One region of the Telluria mixta genome, then DNA from elsewhere that is predicted to be linked to it. Evidence: predicted binding sites of a transcription regulator. Region 1 holds the regulator's gene; the other holds the start of a gene.

Evidence for each region. Region 1 encodes FNR, which switches genes on or off when oxygen is low (the NO sensors DNR and NnrR bind a similar motif). Its sites were predicted from a motif close to TTGATNNNNATCAA; they were not measured.
Region 2: P0M04_RS19330 (universal stress protein) is a predicted target of FNR. The motif match lies at 5,592-5,605, and genes of this name have one in related genera.

Annotation. Positions count from the first base shown of each region.
Region 1 covers NZ_CP119520.1:4,551,902-4,560,101, reverse strand. Annotated here, with positions in the region: gene P0M04_RS20365 (TorD/DmsD family molecular chaperone) at 1-651, opposite strand, end outside; gene fnr (fumarate/nitrate reduction transcriptional regulator Fnr) at 900-1,589, shown strand; gene P0M04_RS20355 (porin) at 1,650-2,720, shown strand; gene P0M04_RS20350 (glycosyl hydrolase) at 2,721-3,926, opposite strand; gene P0M04_RS20345 (TonB-dependent receptor) at 4,294-7,302, shown strand; gene P0M04_RS20340 (glycoside hydrolase family 27 protein) at 7,393-8,200, shown strand, end outside.
Region 2 covers NZ_CP119520.1:4,310,943-4,319,142, forward strand. Annotated here, with positions in the region: gene rbbA (ribosome-associated ATPase/putative transporter RbbA) at 1-2,443, shown strand, start outside; gene P0M04_RS19320 (ABC transporter permease) at 2,445-3,569, shown strand; gene P0M04_RS19325 (GGDEF domain-containing protein) at 3,583-4,659, opposite strand; gene P0M04_RS19330 (universal stress protein) at 4,660-5,502, opposite strand; gene P0M04_RS19335 (sensor histidine kinase) at 5,708-7,192, shown strand; gene P0M04_RS19340 (response regulator) at 7,189-7,599, shown strand; gene P0M04_RS19345 (hybrid sensor histidine kinase/response regulator) at 7,601-8,200, shown strand, end outside.

The sequences.
Region 1 (8,200 bases):
AGCATCGAGCACGGCAAATGCCTGCGCTTCGATCGACAGGAACGCGTCGACGACGCCCGCGACGATCCGGTAGAAATTCGCGTCCGGGCTGTTCGCGATGTCGGCCAGGCAGGCCGCGTACCAGGGCCGGATGTGCGTCTCGAAAAAGTGTTTTTGCACGGCGAGGCCGCGCGGCGCCATGCCGGGGCCGCCCTGGATCAATACGCGCATCGTTTCGCACAGCGTGCCCAGGTGGTCCTCGAATTCGCCCACGCCGGGCGCGCGGGACAGGCGCAGGCGGGCGAGGTCGTGGCGCAGGTCGGCCAGGGGCGCGTCGTTCAGGTGGCCCGTGAGGTAGAAGGACCCGTACGGATTCAGCGGCGGCGTGCCGGTGCTGATGAACATGGCCGAGAATTCATCGGCCGCGGCGGATGCGTCGACGACGGTGGCGGCCTGGGTCAGCTTCAGCCAGGCGTCCTCGAGAGCGAATTCGCCGGCGGCGGCGATCGGGTCGGCGGCGGCCAGGGCCGCGAGCAGGGCGTCGTCGGGCGGGGCCAGCAGCAGGCGTGCGAACAGCGCGTAGAAATCGGCCCGGGCCTGGTCTTCGTCGGCCAGAGGCAGAGCCTCGCCATCATGCAAAATGGGTGAAGCGGAACGCTGGTCGGCCGACATGGTTCTCCCGTTGGCAAATATTCATGGGAAGTGTAATCCTTGACAATGCGAAGGCGCGCACGCTTGACCTCCACGCGACACTTCGTTGGCAAGGCGACCAACAGCGGGACAAATTCCCTACTTGTGGTAGGGGCTAACGTCTATAATCGGAACATCCCCCGAAGGTCCTCGCCATGATTGCAGCTGATACCCTACCCGCGACTCCCGTCACCGCTAACGCACTCAAGATCAGTTGCGCGGCTTGCAGCATGCACCAGCTGTGCCTGCCGATGGGCCTGGAGGATGCGGACATCGACCGCCTGGACCAGATCATCGGCAAGCGCCGCCGCCTGGAGCGCGACGAGCCGCTGTACAAGATGGGCGAGCCGTTCCGCAACCTGTACGCCGTGCGCTTCGGCCACTTCAAGACGTACCAGATCAACGCGGCCGGAGAAGCGCAGATCACGGGCTTCCAGATGGCCGGCGAGCTGCTCGGCATGGACGCCATCAGCGCCGACCGCCACCACTGCGACGCCGTCGCGCTGGAAGACAGCGAAGTCTGCGAGATCCCGTTCGCGCATCTGCAGGACCTGTTCGGCCAGGTGCCGGCGCTGCTGCGCCACTTCCACCGCATCATGAGCCAGGAAATCACGCGCGAGCAGAACGTCATGCTCCTGCTGGGGAACATGCGCGCCGAGCAGCGCTTCGCCGTCTTCCTCATCAACCTGTCCGCCCGCTACGCGGCGCGCGGCTATTCGTCCACGCGCTTCCAGCTGCGCATGTCGCGCGAAGACATCGGCAACTACCTGGGCCTGACCATCGAAAGCATCAGCCGCCTGCTGTCCCGTTTTAAAAAGCTGGGGCTCGTGCAGGTCGACAAGCGCGAGGTCGTGCTGCTCGAACCGGCGCGGCTGAAGGCGATGGCGGCCGGGACGGAGCAGTGCAGCCCGATGGCCTGACCTTTCGGTAGTTCACGGTCTCCCGGTCCGCATCGACAATGCGGGCGAAGGAGATCGTCCATGCATTCCAGATTCATTCCCCTCGCCGGCCTGCTGCTGGCCACCGCCGCTCACGCCCAGGACAGCGCCGTGCAGGTCTACGGCCGCCTCAACGTCGCCCTCGAACACGCGGACAGTTCCTCCGGCCCCGGCCTCGTGCGCCTCGTGAACAACCGCTCCGTGCTGGGCTTCCGCGGCGGTGAAGACCTCGGCGGCGGCTTGAAAGCCATCTTCCAGATCGAAGGCACGCTGTCGCCGGACACGGGCGCCGGCGCCCTCGCCGCACGCGACACCCGCGTGGGCCTCGCCGGCACCTGGGGCACGCTGTTCGCGGGCCACTGGACGACGGCGTACAACGGCGCCACGTCCGGCCTCGACCCGTTCTATCCGACGACGGCCGGCTTCATGAGCATCATGGGCAACGGTTCCGCGGCGGACGCGGACAACGTCAGCGACACCTCGTCGTTCGACCGGCGCCAGTCCAACTCGATCCATTACTGGAGCCCCGCGTGGCTCGGCCTGTCGCTGCGGGTGACGCACGGCCTGAACGAGGAAAAGCCGGCGAACGGCGCGAAGCCGTCGCTGACGTCGGCCGCCGCCATCTACGAACGGGGCCCGTGGTATGCCGTGCTGGCCGGCGAACGCCACCACGAGTACCAGGGCCCGGGGCTGGACGACACGGGCGCGAAGGCCGCCCTCGCCTACCAGTTCCCGCAGACGCGCATCGCCGTCGTCGCCGAACGGTTGAAATACGGGACGGGGGCCGGCGAGCTGGCGCGCAACGCCGTGTACCTGTCGCTGTCGCACCAGATGGGACCGCACGGCATCCGCATCGGCATCGCGCGCGCGGGCGACGCGAGCGGGCCGGCCGGCACGCGCATCGGCTTCGTGCGCGCCGGCGCGGGCACCGGCGCCACCCACGCGACGCTCGGCTACGACTACACGCTCAGCAAGCGCAGCAGCCTGTACGCGTACACGACGCGCCTGGACAACCGCGCGAACGGCGTCTACGAATTCGCGATCAACAGCTTGGGCGCGGCGCCGGGCGCGACGCTGAAGGCGTACGTGCTCGGCATGCGCCACAACTTCTGATCACACGTAACGTTCCAGCGTGATGACGCGCGGGTCGGCATACACGGCCTTGATGCGCGCATCGTCATTGGCCGCCGTGACGTCGACCCAGGACATGAAGAAGGACCACGGCGCGCCGCCTTCGAGGCTGCTGTCGATATCCGGCATCGGACCGTTCTCGGTCATGGCGACGAGCTTCGTGCCGCTGCTGAGTGCATAGGCCTTGTCGAACTCCGCCTTGTTGTTGATGTAGACGAAGTTGCCGGGATAGGAGTCGATGCCGATGATGTCGACCTTGTCGTTCCCCGGATACCAGGCAGCGTCGTTGCCGCACCAGCACCACAGCAGGTTGTGCAGGCCGTGGTAGTTCATGAGACGGTCGTACATCAGGTTCCACAGCTGCTTGTAAACGGTAGCGCCTTTCGCGCTCCACCAGAACCAGGTACCGCCGGCCTCATGGAGGGGTCGCCAGATGATGGGGACGCCGGCATCGCGCAGCTTTGCGAGCTGGACGGCGATGGCGTCGATATCGCGCAGCGTGTCCGCGTATTCCTGCGTCCCCTTCCTCACGGCCCGGGATGCGTCGAACGTCGTGAACTCGGTGTAGAACGTGTTCGTGCCGACGGTGCCGCCCGACGGCGAATGCCAGTGCCATTGATAGGCGATGATCGGCTTGTCCCCGTGATCCCGGCGCCATGCGATCGAGTTGGCGATCGACGGGTCGGCCGCATCGGGACCGAATGTGAAATAGCCCGGCTGGCCGGTACTCGGATTGATCGCATTGCCGTCCCACAGCCAGGAGTACATCGGGCTGTAGTGCTGCATGTCGAAGCCCCGCAGCAAGGGGTATTGGCCGGTCAGGTTTTTCACGTAGTCGAAATGATCCTGGTCGGTCTGGCCCGAAATGATGAACTTGCCGAACTTCGACAGCAGCCAGCTGTACAACGCTTTGGCGGCGGGCGTCGCGGCCGGATCGACCGGATCGGCGTTGATCGTGAAGCGCCGCACGACGCAGCTCGGGGTCGCGCCCGCCTGGCCGCAGGAATCGATCGTCACGGTGGCGGGCGATGGGGCCACCCGCCTGGACGACGCTGCTGCGACGGACTCGCTACCTGCGCGGCTGGTCGTGCCACCGCAAGCCCCAAGCAATGTCGTGGCCGCCGCGGCACCGGCGCCCTTGAACAACAGGCTGCGGCGGGTCAAAGAAAAATTTTTATCGTTAGACATGTTATCTCCTCCGTAAATGGATTGGCGTTAATCTCACGATGCTTTTCACATCAAAAAATTAACGAATCGATTATTCCACCGGCCCATACATACCCTTCGGGCTCCTCCTTCCCGGCGCATTGTTTAGTGACGTTTCTCGCAACAGCGTGAATACACCCCCCGCGCACCCAGCGTGTTTCGCGAAACAGCACTAAACAACACCGATTTCGCACCTCTTCTGGCCCGTCGACAAAACACGGCGTCAATAATTCGTATATCCGACGTTAATAAATCTTCTTTTGCAATATGTTTTTTTATTAGCGCCGGATTTACGCACATGCACAAGGTAATCGCCGCACTCGACGGCTGGACAACCAGAAGGGGACACATGAAACGCACCAACAAGACTGCCATCGCACTCGCCGTCGCTCACCTGGCGTGGGGAGCGGGAACGGCGCACGCGCAAACCGAGACCGAAGCCAAGGCCGTCGTCGTCGTGACCGGCCAGCGCGCCGCACTGGCCTCGGCGCAAAAACTCAAGCAGGATGCCGACGAGATCGTCGACTCGGTCGTCGCGGACGACATCGGCAAGCTGCCGGACCGTTCCGTCACCGAGGTCCTCCAGCGCGTCGTCGGCATCAGCATCAACCGCCAGGCGGGCGACAACGAGCGCTTCTCGGTCGAGGGCGCCGGGGTCAATATCCGCGGTCTGAACTACGTCCGTTCCGAACTCAATGGACGCGAGGCGTTCGCATCGAACGGCGGCCGCTCGATCAGCTGGGGCGACATCCCGCCCGAACTGATGGCCGGCGTCGACGTCTACAAGAACCCGTCGGCGGAGCAGACCGAAGGCGGCATTTCGGGTCTCGTCAACCTGCGCACGGCGCTGCCGTTCGACTTCAAGGGCCAGCGCGGCGCGCTGTCCGTCGAGGCGACGCACTCCACGCTCAGGAAAGGCAGGCCCGATCCTTCCGTGTCCGGCCTGTACTCGAACCGCTGGAAAACCGGCTTCGGCGAATTCGGCGCCCTGGTCGATATCGCGTCGTCGGACAGTTCCACGCAGACGGACACGTTCCAGTTCGAACCCTTCTTCCCGCGCACCGACATCGAACCGGGCCGCACGGTGTGGATCCCGAAAGGCGCGCAATGGCGCAACTACCAGTACGACCGCAAGCGGCAAGGTGCCTACGGCGCCCTGCAGTGGAAGCGCGACAATCTCCAGAGCCACCTGACCTATTTCCAGTCGCGCTACAAGGACAGCGCGAACGAGCAGTCGATCTTCTCGTCGGCCAGCCCCTATGACCTGAAGGTCAGCCCCGATACCGTGTACGACGCGAAGGGCGCGTTCGTCACGGGCACCCTCAGCGACACGAAGAACGGCGGCATCCCGTTCAGCAATGCGGGCGGCTTCAACAAGGGCGATTCGAAGACCACCGACGTGTCCTGGAACGTGCAGTGGAGGGTGGCCGACAACTGGACGCTCACGAGCGACCTGCAGCACGTGCGCTCCACGGGCAGCCACTTCACCTCGGCGGTCGGCCTGGGCATGCTGATGCCGAACGAGAGCCTCGACCTGCGCGGCAGCCTGCCGACGATTCACTTTACCGATGCCCAGCGCGCCTTCCTGGCCGATCCCGCGAATTACTACTGGGAGTCGACCATGGAGCACCTCGACAGGACCAAGGGCACCATGAAGGCCTGGAAGGGCGATGCGCGCTATGCGTTCGACCATCCGGTCCTGCGCGACGTGCGCTTCGGCGTGCGCCTGACGGACCGCGAAGCGCGGACGGTCAATTCCGATCCCAGCTGGAACTGGGCCGGCGTGACGCCGCCGTGGCTGCTGGGCTGGGACATTCCGAAACTGGCCTACCTGAACGACCCGCGCTTCAACGCGCCGCACGTGACGCAACAGTTCAACAACTTCTTCGGCGGCGACGTCAGCGTCCCCGCGGTCGTGTTCCCCGCGCCGAGCGTGGCCAGCGGCTACCCGGCTTCCTACCAGACGCTGCATGACTACCACGATGCGATCCTGTGTCCGGAACGGATCGCGGCCAATGGCGGCGATTGGGGCAACCCGTGCCAGATCTGGAAAGCGGCAAAGTTCGGCGGCGACAACCCGGCCGGCACCAACCACCAGAAAGAGAAGACCCGCGCGCTGTACGCCCAGCTGCGCTTCGGCTTCGACGACCTGAAATACCCGATCGACGGCAACGTCGGCCTGCGCTACGTGCAGACCCGCTCGCACTCGACCGGCTACATGTCGTACACGCCGGGGGCGCCGTTCGGGCAAGGCACGCAGGCCACCGGCATCCCGGTTCCCTACATCCCCGCTTACCTGAACAAGAGCGATGTCGAGAACAAGTACAACAACTTCCTGCCGACCGTGAACCTGCGCCTGAAGGCCAGCGACACACTGCAGTTCCGCCTGGCCTACGGCAAGTCGATGTCGCGTCCGGACTTCTCGCAACTGCAGGCCTACACGACGCTGTCGCAGGAAATCGTCTCGTCGGTGAACGAGGAGACCAAGGTCGTGAACGTGACGGCCGTGAACCGGACCGGCAACGCGCAGGGCAACCCGGCGCTCCGCCCGATCACGTCGAATCAGCTCGACGTCACCGCGGAATGGTACTTTGCCAAATCCGGATCGCTGACGCTGGCGCTGTTCGACAAGCACCTCAAGGATGTGATCATCAACCAGACGACGTCGGTGAGCCTGCCGGACATCACAGGAACGCCGCAGCAATTCCTGGTGACGTCGCCGGTCAACGGCGCGAAAGGCATCGCGCGCGGCGGCGAGATCGCGTACCAGCAGTATTTCGACAACGTGCCGGACTGGCTGCGGGGCATCGGCGTGTCGGCGAACTACACCTACGTCCACAGCAAGCGCAGCCTGTACAACCCGGTCTTCAGCGAATACTGCTCGGGCGGACAGAATGCCGCGAACGTCAACCTGAACCTGAACGGCTGCGACATCGACGGACGCGCCTTCGGCAACCTGCCGCTGACCCAGCTGTCGCAGAACGCCTACAACCTGGCGATCCTGTACGACAAGGGACCGTGGTCGGCGCGCCTGGCCTACAACTGGCGCTCGCGCTACCTCCTCAGCACCAACACGAACGGGACGCAGGGCAGCAACGGTACGGACACCAATCCCGCCAGCCCGACCTTCGGCCAGCACAACGTGGCCTGGGGCCTGCCGCTGTGGGCGGATGCGTACGGCCAGCTGGACGGCGGCATCTCGTACAAGTTCAGCGAGAACCTGAAATTCGACTTCCAGGCGCAGAACCTGACGGACGCCCGCTACAGCCAGACCATGCACCAGGGTATCGGCGACAAGGTGCGCGCCGTCTTCGTCTCCGGGCCGCGCTACAGCCTGCGCGTGGGCTACACGTTCTGATCTCCACGTTTTGATCTCCTTGCCCGGGCAACCGGGCTTTTCGGCCGCGCCCCTCGGGGCGCTGCCTTTTTTATTCGGAATCATCATCCTATGTTGAAAGCACTCTTCACCGTCCTGCTGCTCGGCGGCGTCGTCTCGCACCAGGCGTACGCGCAGGGCGTGACGGTCCGCACCGCGCCGGGCACGCCCGGCAAGTTCACCGAACTGGGACAGCGCCCGCAAATGGGCTGGAACACCTGGAACACCTTCGCCTGCAACATCAACGAAAAGCTCATCCGCGAAGCGGCCGACGCCATGGTCGCCAGCGGCATGCGCGATGCCGGGTACGTGTACCTGAACATCGACGACTGCTGGCAGGGCGAGCGCGATGCGCAGGGCTTCATCCACGCCGATCCGCAGCGCTTCCCGTCCGGGATCAAGGCGCTGGCCGACTACGTCCACGCCAAAGGGCTCAAGCTGGGCATCTATTCGGACGTGGGCGACAAGACCTGCGGCGGGCACGCCGGCAGCCGCGGGCACGAGTACCAGGACGCGCTGACGTACGCCGCCTGGGGTATCGATTACCTGAAATACGACTGGTGCAATACCGAGGGCCTGAGCGCGAAAGGCGGCTACACGACGATGCGCGACGCGCTGCGCGCCGCGGGCCGCCCCGTCCTGCTCTCGATCTGCGAATGGGGCGACAACAAGCCGTGGGAATGGGCCGGCGACGTGGGTCATTCGTGGCGCACGACGGGCGACATCTACCCGTGCTGGGACTGCGAATTCAACCACGGCGACTGGTCGTCGTTCGGCGTGCTGCCCATCCTCGACAAGCAGAACGGCCTGCGCAAGCATTCCGGGCCCGGACGCTGGAACGACATGGACATGCTGGAAGTCGGCAAAGGCATGACCGAGG
Region 2 (8,200 bases), 240 kb from region 1:
CATGCCGCAGGGGTTGGGGCGCAACCTGTACCCGAGCCTGACGGTCGGGGAAAACCTGCAGTTCTTCGCGCGCCTGTTCGGGCTCGGGCCCGGCGAGCGGCGCGCGCGCATCGCCATGCTCGCCGCCAGCACGGGCCTGCTGCCGTTCATCGACCGGCCCGTCGTCCAGCTGTCGGGCGGCATGAAGCAGAAGCTCGGGCTGTGCTGCGCCCTAGTGCACGATCCCGACTTGCTGATCCTGGACGAGCCCACTACAGGTGTCGATCCATTGGCGCGCAGCCAGTTCTGGGCGCTGATTGCCGCGATACGTGATGCGCGGCCCGGCATGAGCGTCGTCGTCGCGACGGCGTACATGGACGAGGCCCGGCGGTTCGACTGGCTGGTGGCGCTCGACGGCGGCCGCGTGCTGGCCAGCGGCACGCCGGCGGCGCTGCTGGCGCAGAGCGGCAGCGCCAGCTACGAGGAGGCGTTCGTCGCAATGCTGCCGGCGGAGCGGCGCGCCGGCTATCGTCCGCTGAGCACACAGCCGCGCGATCCGGTCGCCGACGACGATACGGTCATCCAGGCCAACGGCCTCTCGCGCCGTTTCGGCGATTTCGATGCGGTGCAGGATGTGAGCTTTCGCATCGCGCGCGGCGAGATCTTCGGCTTCATCGGCTCCAACGGCTGCGGTAAAACGACCACGATGAAGATGCTGACCGGGCTCCTGCCGCCGAGCGGCGGCACGGCGACGGTGTTCGGTCGGGCGGCGGGCGAAGGAGGCGCGCAGGCACGGCGCCAGGTCGGGTACATGTCGCAGGGGTTCTCGCTCTACCAGGAATTGACCGTGCGCCAGAACCTGGCCCTGCACGCGCGGCTGTTCGACCTGGCCGAGTCAACGATCGACGCGCGCTGTGCCGACCTGGCGGCGCACTTCGGCCTGGAGGCGATGCTCGACGCCTTGCCGGACAATCTTCCGCCGGGGGCCCGCCAGCGCCTGTCGCTGGCGGTCGCCATGGTGCACCAGCCGGAGCTCCTCATTCTGGACGAACCTACGTCGGGCGTCGATCCGATCGCGCGCGACCGGTTCTGGGAGGCGCTGATTGCGCTGGCACGAGACGACGGCGTGACGATCTTCATCTCGACGCATTTCATGAACGAGGCCGAGCGCTGCGACCGCGTGGCGCTGATGCATGCCGGCCGCGTGCTGGCCACCGGTACCCCGGCCGGGTTGCGCGCCGCGCGCGGCGCCGCCACGCTGGAAGACGCGTTCATCGGCTGGTTGCGCGCGGCGGCGCCGGGCGATGACCGTCCGCTGCCGCCGTTGCCCGCGGCGGGCGCGGCGGCGCACGGCGGCTGGCTGCGGCGCGCGGCGGGCTATGCCTGGCGCGAAGCGCTGGAACTGCGCCGCGACCCCGCGCGTTCCGTTCTCGCGTTGTGCGGCTCCCTGCTGCTGATGGTCGTGATCGGCTACGGTCTTAACATGGACGTCGAGGACCTGCGCTTCGCGGTGCTCGACCGCGACCATACGGCCCTCAGCCGCGACTATGCCCTGAACCTGGCCGGCTCGCGCTATTTCGTCGAGCGTTCTGCGCTGGCGGATTACGCGGACATGGATGCCAGGATGCGTTCGGGCGAACTGGCGCTGGCTATCGAGATTCCACCCGGCTTCGCTCGTGCCGCTGCGCGCGGAAGGCCGGCGCAGATCGGCGCCTGGATCGACGGCGCGATGCCGGTGCGGGCGGAAACCGTGCAGGCGTATCTGCAGGGGATGCACGCGGAATGGCTGCGCAGCCGCGCCATGGCGTCCGGCATCGCTGCCGCGACCATCGAGACGAGGTTCCGCTACAACCCCGACGTCCGCAGCCTGCCGGCGATGGTGCCGGGCATTATGGCGTTGCTCATGCTGATGCTGCCGGCGATGCAGGCGGCGCTGGCCGTCGTGCGCGAAAAGGAAATGGGGTCGATCGTCAACCTGTACGTGACGCCGGTCCGGCGCAGCGAATTCCTGCTCGGGAAGCAGGCGCCGTACGTCGTGCTGGCGATGGCGAACTTCATGCTGATGTGCGTGATGGCGGTGACGGTCTTCCAGGTGCCGCTCAAGGGCAGCGCGCCGGCGCTGGCGGTGGCCGCCTTGCTGTACTGCGTCTGCTCGACCGGCATCGGGTTGCTGGCGTCGAGCTTCACGCGCAGCCAGATCGCGGCGCTGCTCTTCACGATGATCGGCACCATCGTGCCGGCCATCCAGTTCGCAGGGCTCATCGATCCCGTGGTCGCGCTGGAAGGCGTCGGGCGAGTGATAGGGGAAGCCTATCCGGCCTCGCACATGCTCACCATCAGCCGCGGCGTGTTCGGCAAGGCGCTCGGCTTTGCCGAACTGGCGCCGGACTTCCTCGCGCTCGTGGCGGCAGTGCCCGTCATCCTCGGCCTCGCGATCGTTGCGCTGCCGAAGCAGGAGCGCTAGCATGGCCGCCATCTCGCTGCGCAAGGTCTGGCACCTGGGCATCAAGGAATGGTGGAGCCTTTGGCGCGACCCGGTGATGCTGGTGCTGATCCTGTACACCTTCACGGCAGCCGTCTACATCGCCGCGACGGCCCAGCCGGACACGCTCACGCGCGCCGCGCTGGCGGTCGTCGACGAGGACGAATCGCAGCTATCCCAGCGCCTGCGCGCCGCCTTCGTGCCGCCGCAGTTCATGTTGCCCGAGCCGATCACGCTGGAACAGGCCGACGCCCGGCTGGACCGCGGGCGGGCCACGTTCGTCCTGGTGATTCCCGCCGGCTTCCAGCGCCGCATCCTGGCCGGGCGGATCGCGCCGCTGCAGCTGAACGTGGACGCGACCCGCATGAGCCAGGCTTTTACCGGGAGCACCTACGTCCAGCAGATCGCTCTCGGGGAAATCGAAAAATTCCTCCATCCGGGCAGCGGGGCGTCGGCTGCGCAGGTCGATCTGTCGGTACGGGCCCGGTTCAATCCGGCGCTGGCGCCGTCGTGGTTCGGCGGCGTCGCGGAACTCGTCAACAACGTGACGATGCTGTCGGTGATCCTGACCGGCGCGGCGCTGATCCGCGAGCGCGAGCACGGCACTGTCGAGCACCTGCTGGTGATGCCGGTCGGCCCGCTGGAGATCATGCTCGCCAAGCTGTGGTCGATGGGGAGCATCGTACTGGCCGCGACGCTGGTCGCGTTGTCGGGCATCGTGCGCGGCCTGCTGGGCGTGCAGCTCGGCGGATCCATCGTGCTGTTCATGGCCGGCACGATGGTACATCTGTTCGCCGTGACCTCGCTGGGCATCCTGCTGGCGACGCTCGCGCGCGGCATGCCCCAGTTCGGGATCCTGGTCGTCCTGGTCCTGTTGCCGCTGCAGATGCTGTCGGGCGCCAATACACCGCGCGAGAGCATTCCGTGGCTGCTGCGCGACGCGATGCTCGCCGCGCCGACTACTCACTACGTTGAGTTAAGCCAGGCCATCCTGTTCCGTGGCGCGGGCCTCGATGTGGTTTGGCCGCGGATGCTGGCATTGCTGTTGATCGGCGCCGTCCTGTTCGTCGTGGCGCTCGCCAGGTTCGGCGCGGCAATGCGTCGTTAGCCGCGCCGCGCGCTCAGCCTGCCACTGCCAGCGCTGGTCCGGCCATGGCGACGCGGTTGCGGCCGGCTGCCTTGGCGCGGTACATCGCGCCGTCCGCTTCCCGCAGCAGGGACTCCCAATCCTGTGTGTCGCGATGAACGGCGAGGCCGATGCTGACCGAGCAGCGCAGTTCGCGCGGCGCTCCGGGAATGACCTGGCCGGCGAAGGCGTCGCGCAGGCGTTCGGCGCAGGCCCATGCCTCGTCCGCGCCGGCTTCGGGCAACACACAGACGAATTCCTCGCCGCCGATGCGGCCGACGTAATCGGTGGCACGCAGGGTCTTCACGCACGTCGCGGTCAACGCGCGGATCACGGCATCGCCTACCGCGTGGCCATAGGTATCGTTGACCGCCTTGAAGTGGTCGATGTCGAGCATCGCGACACTGAGCGGGCGACCGTGCCGGTGTGCCAGCGACAGGTCGTGCTGTGCGAGTTCCATCAGGTACTGGCGCGACAGCGCCCCGCTGAGGCTGTCGTAGCGGCACGCGCGCAACAGCTGCCGCTCGCGTAGCCATAGATCATGTCGCAGGTGTAGCAGGCGGCTGCCCAGGGCGAGCGCAAGCGCTGGCGCGGCGACACAGGCCGCCCAGATGGCGGGTGCCGCCGCAGACGGAAGCATGAACGCGCCGAGCGCCGCATAGAGCAGCGCCGTCGGCGCCAGAATGTTCAGGCAAGGACGGGGACGGGGCTCCACGAGGCCGAGGGCAGCCATCCAGACGAACAACGAGGGGACGGCGTGCAGCAGACCGTCCGCCAGCGGCCGCGCCGTGGTGGCAAGCGCCGCCGCATGGACGAGGTACACGAAGGAGGCGCGGGCCACCGGCTGCGGTCCCGAACGCGGCATCGCGTAGCCGAAGGACGCGATGGCGACGAGGCCGGCGCGCACGGCGAGGCTGGCCGGGCTCTGCGCCGATTCGACCAGCTGGCTCCACAGGCCGTCGCACAGCACGCCGATCCCGAACACGGACCCGAAGCCGGGCAGCAGACGCCGCAAATAGCGCTCGCAGCGCCGTTCGAACACCCGGCGCGGCGCGGACGAGCGAACGTCCATTCAGTGTGCAAGCAGCAGCGGCACCGGCGAGCGCGCCAGCACTTCGCGCGTCACCCCGCCCAGGACCCATTCGCGGTAGCGGCTGTGGCCGTAGGCGCCCACCGCCAGCAATCCGGCGCCGCAGGTGCGCGCCATGGCCATCAGGGCGTCGCCCGTGGTGGATCGGGTGCGCTCGACGATGACGTCGACCTGCACGCCCTGGCGCGCCAGGTACAGCGCCATGTCCGCCCCGGGCTCTTCGCCATGCAGCTCGGACAGTTCGTCGGGGTTGATCAGGGCCAGCTTGACGCTTTCGGCGCGCTGCAGCAGCGGCAGCGCGCCTTCGATGGCGCGAATGGCCTGCATGCTGCCGTCCCAGCCGACCACGGCCGTGCTGGCGATGGGTTCGCCGTGGTAGGTGCCCGGGACGACCAGCACCGGACGCGCGCCGCGCAGTGCGACGTGCTCGGGCAAGCCGCGCACGCGCACGGGCAGGTCGGGATCGGGTTCGTCATCCTGGCTCAGCACCGTCAGGTCGGCGTAGCGCGACTGCATCAGCAGGGCATAGCGGGGGTCGTCTTCCACGAGGCGCGACTCGAGCGACGCGATGCCGAGGCGACGGGCATCTTCCACGAACTTCTCGAGCCGGACGCTGACCGCATCGCGCATGCCCTGGAAATCGGTGCCGGGCATGACCGGCGCCCCCATCGATCCGGTCAACAGCGCGAAGTCGACCCAGGACATGCCCGTCATGCCGGCGCCGACGAGGTGGGCGTCGTGGTCCGCGGCCAGACGCGCGGCCGCGCGCAACCTGCTGTCCTGCTGGCGGCTGCCGTCGATGTGAACTACGATGGTCTTGTACATGGCGTGTTCCTTTCCGGGACATGGGCAATGGCGGGTGAAGACACCCGCATTCACTGTATCGCCCACCGATGTCGCTGTCAGGTACGCACTTGATGGAGATCAAAAAGTAGAGAATTTTTCTGCGAAGCACCTGAACAATCCGCAATGCTTTGATAGCTGCAAAAAAACGCCTTATCATGGTCGAGCTCTGTATTGACGGTAAACCATGAATCCGGAATGCATCCATACCCGCCTGGACTGGCTGTTGTCCGCTGCCCGCGACCCGATGCTGGTATGCGATCGCGCCGGCATCATTGTCCGGGCCAACCGGCCGCTGGCCGCGCTGTTCGGCTGGGCGCTCGAGGACCTGATCGGGGAACCGGTCGAGATCCTGGTGCCGCCGGAAGCGCGCGGCCGGCACGCGGTGCTGCGCCGCCATGGCGACAGTGCACGCGCCATGGGCAGCGGGCGCTTCATGGCGGTCGATTGCGCCGGCAGGACGTTTCCCGTGGAGGTAAGCCTGGCGCCGCTCGATGCGGACGGTACGGTGCTGACGCTGGCCACCGTCCACGACGTGCGCGCCCGGGCCGATGCGGAACAGGCGTTGCGCGACAGCGAGGCACGCATGCGCGCGGTGTTCGAGACCGCGGCGGACGGTATCATCACGATCGACGAGCGGGGCCTGATCGAGCGCGTCAATCCGGCGGCCGAACGCATGTTCGGCTATGCGGAAGCGGAACTGGCCGGGCGCAACGTGTCCGTCCTGATGCCGTCGCCGGACCGCGACCGCCACGACGGCTACCTGCGCCACTATCTTCGTACCGGCGAACGGCGGATCATCGGCAGCGGCCGCGAGGTGCATGGCTTGCGCAAAGACGGCACGGTGTTCGCGATGGAACTGGCGGTGACGGAAATGCGGATCGGCGACGCGCGCATGTTCACCGGGCTGGTGCGCGACATCACGGCGCGCAAGGAAAGCGAGCGGCAAGCCGCCGTCCTGTTGCAGGGCCTGCGCGCCGCGAACGAGGAATTGAGCAATTTCGCCTATGTGGTGTCGCACGACCTGAAGGCGCCACTGCGCGCGATCGGCGCCCTGGCGGACTGGATCGCGACCGACCATGGCGACCGCCTCGACGACGAAGGCCGCGAGCACATGCGCCTCCTGATCAGCCGCGTGCACCGGATGGGGAACCTGATCGACGGCATCCTCCAGTATTCCCGGCTGGGGCGTGGGGGTGGCACGCTGTGCATGGTCGACCTGAACGCCGCGGTGGCGGAGGTCGTCGACCTGCTTGTGCCGCCCCCGTCGATCGTGGTGACGGTCGCGCCCGGTTTGCCAGTGCTCTGGACCGAGCCGACCCGGATCCGGCAGGTCTTCCACAATCTCATCTCGAACGCGATCAAGTACATGGACAAGCCCGCCGGACGGATCGACGTGAGCTGCGCCGACGAGGGCGAGCGCTGGTGCTTCGCCGTGGCCGACAACGGCCCCGGCATCGAACGGCGCCACTACGAGCGTATCTTCCAGCTGTTCCAGACACTGGCGCCGCGCGACCGCGTCGAAAGCACCGGTGTCGGGCTGGCCCTGGTGCGCAAGATCATCGATCTGCTGGGCGGGCAGGTATGGCTCGACTCGGTGCCTGGCGAAGGCAGCACCTTTTACTTCAGTATCCCGAAGGCGTACCGGGATGCCCGCCAGGATAGCCCGTGAAAACGCCCGCGCAACCGATCCTGCTGCTCGAGGACGACCATGTCGACGTTCTGACCACCCGGCGCGCCCTGAAGGAGATCCATGTCGACAATCCACTCGTCGTGTGCGAGAACGGCGAGCAGGGACTGGCCTGGCTGCGCGATGCTGCCGATCCGCCGTGCCTCGTGTTGCTGGACCTGAACATGCCGGTCATGAACGGCATCGAATTCCTGGAGCAGGTCAAACGCGACGAGCAACTGCGCCGGATCCCGATGGTGGTGCTGACCACGTCGGAGGAAATGGAAGACAAGGTAAGGAGCTTCGACCTCGGCATTGCCGGGTACATGGCCAAGTCGCTGGATTACCGGCGCTTCGTCGAGGCCATGCGTTCCATCGACGCGTACTGGACCACCAGCGAGCAGCCCTGACATGAACACCATCCTTGTTCTGATCGTCGAGGACGATGTCGTCGACCGCATGGCCTGCCGCCGGCGGCTGGACGACGCCTCTGCCGGCCGGTTCCGGCTCATCGAGGCGGACGAGGCCGAGCGCGGATTGATACTCGCGCGCGAGTGCCGCCCGGACTGCATCCTGCTCGACTACCGGCTGCCGGACCTGACCGGGCTCGACTTCCTCGCGCGCCTCGGCGCCGATCCGGACGCCGCGGTGCGGGCGATCCCGGTCCTGATGCTGACCGGCGCCGACAGCGCGGCCGTCGCCATGGAAGCGATGCGTCGCGGCGCCCGCGACTTCCTCGTCAAGGATGCCGAGGGGCGCTACCTCGAGCTGGTGCCGGCGGCGATCGAACGCCTGCAGCGCGAGCAGCGCTTGCTGAAAGAGAAACGCCAGGCCGAAGCGAGGTTCCGTACCCTCGTCGAGCAGATCCAGGCGATCACCTACGTCGTGGCCCCTGGACGGGCCGACCAGCTGCACTACGTCAGTCCGCAGATCGGCGTCCTCGGGTACACGCCGGAAGAATGGCTGGGCGATCCCGGCCTGTATGCCGACCGGATGCTGCCGGACGAGAAG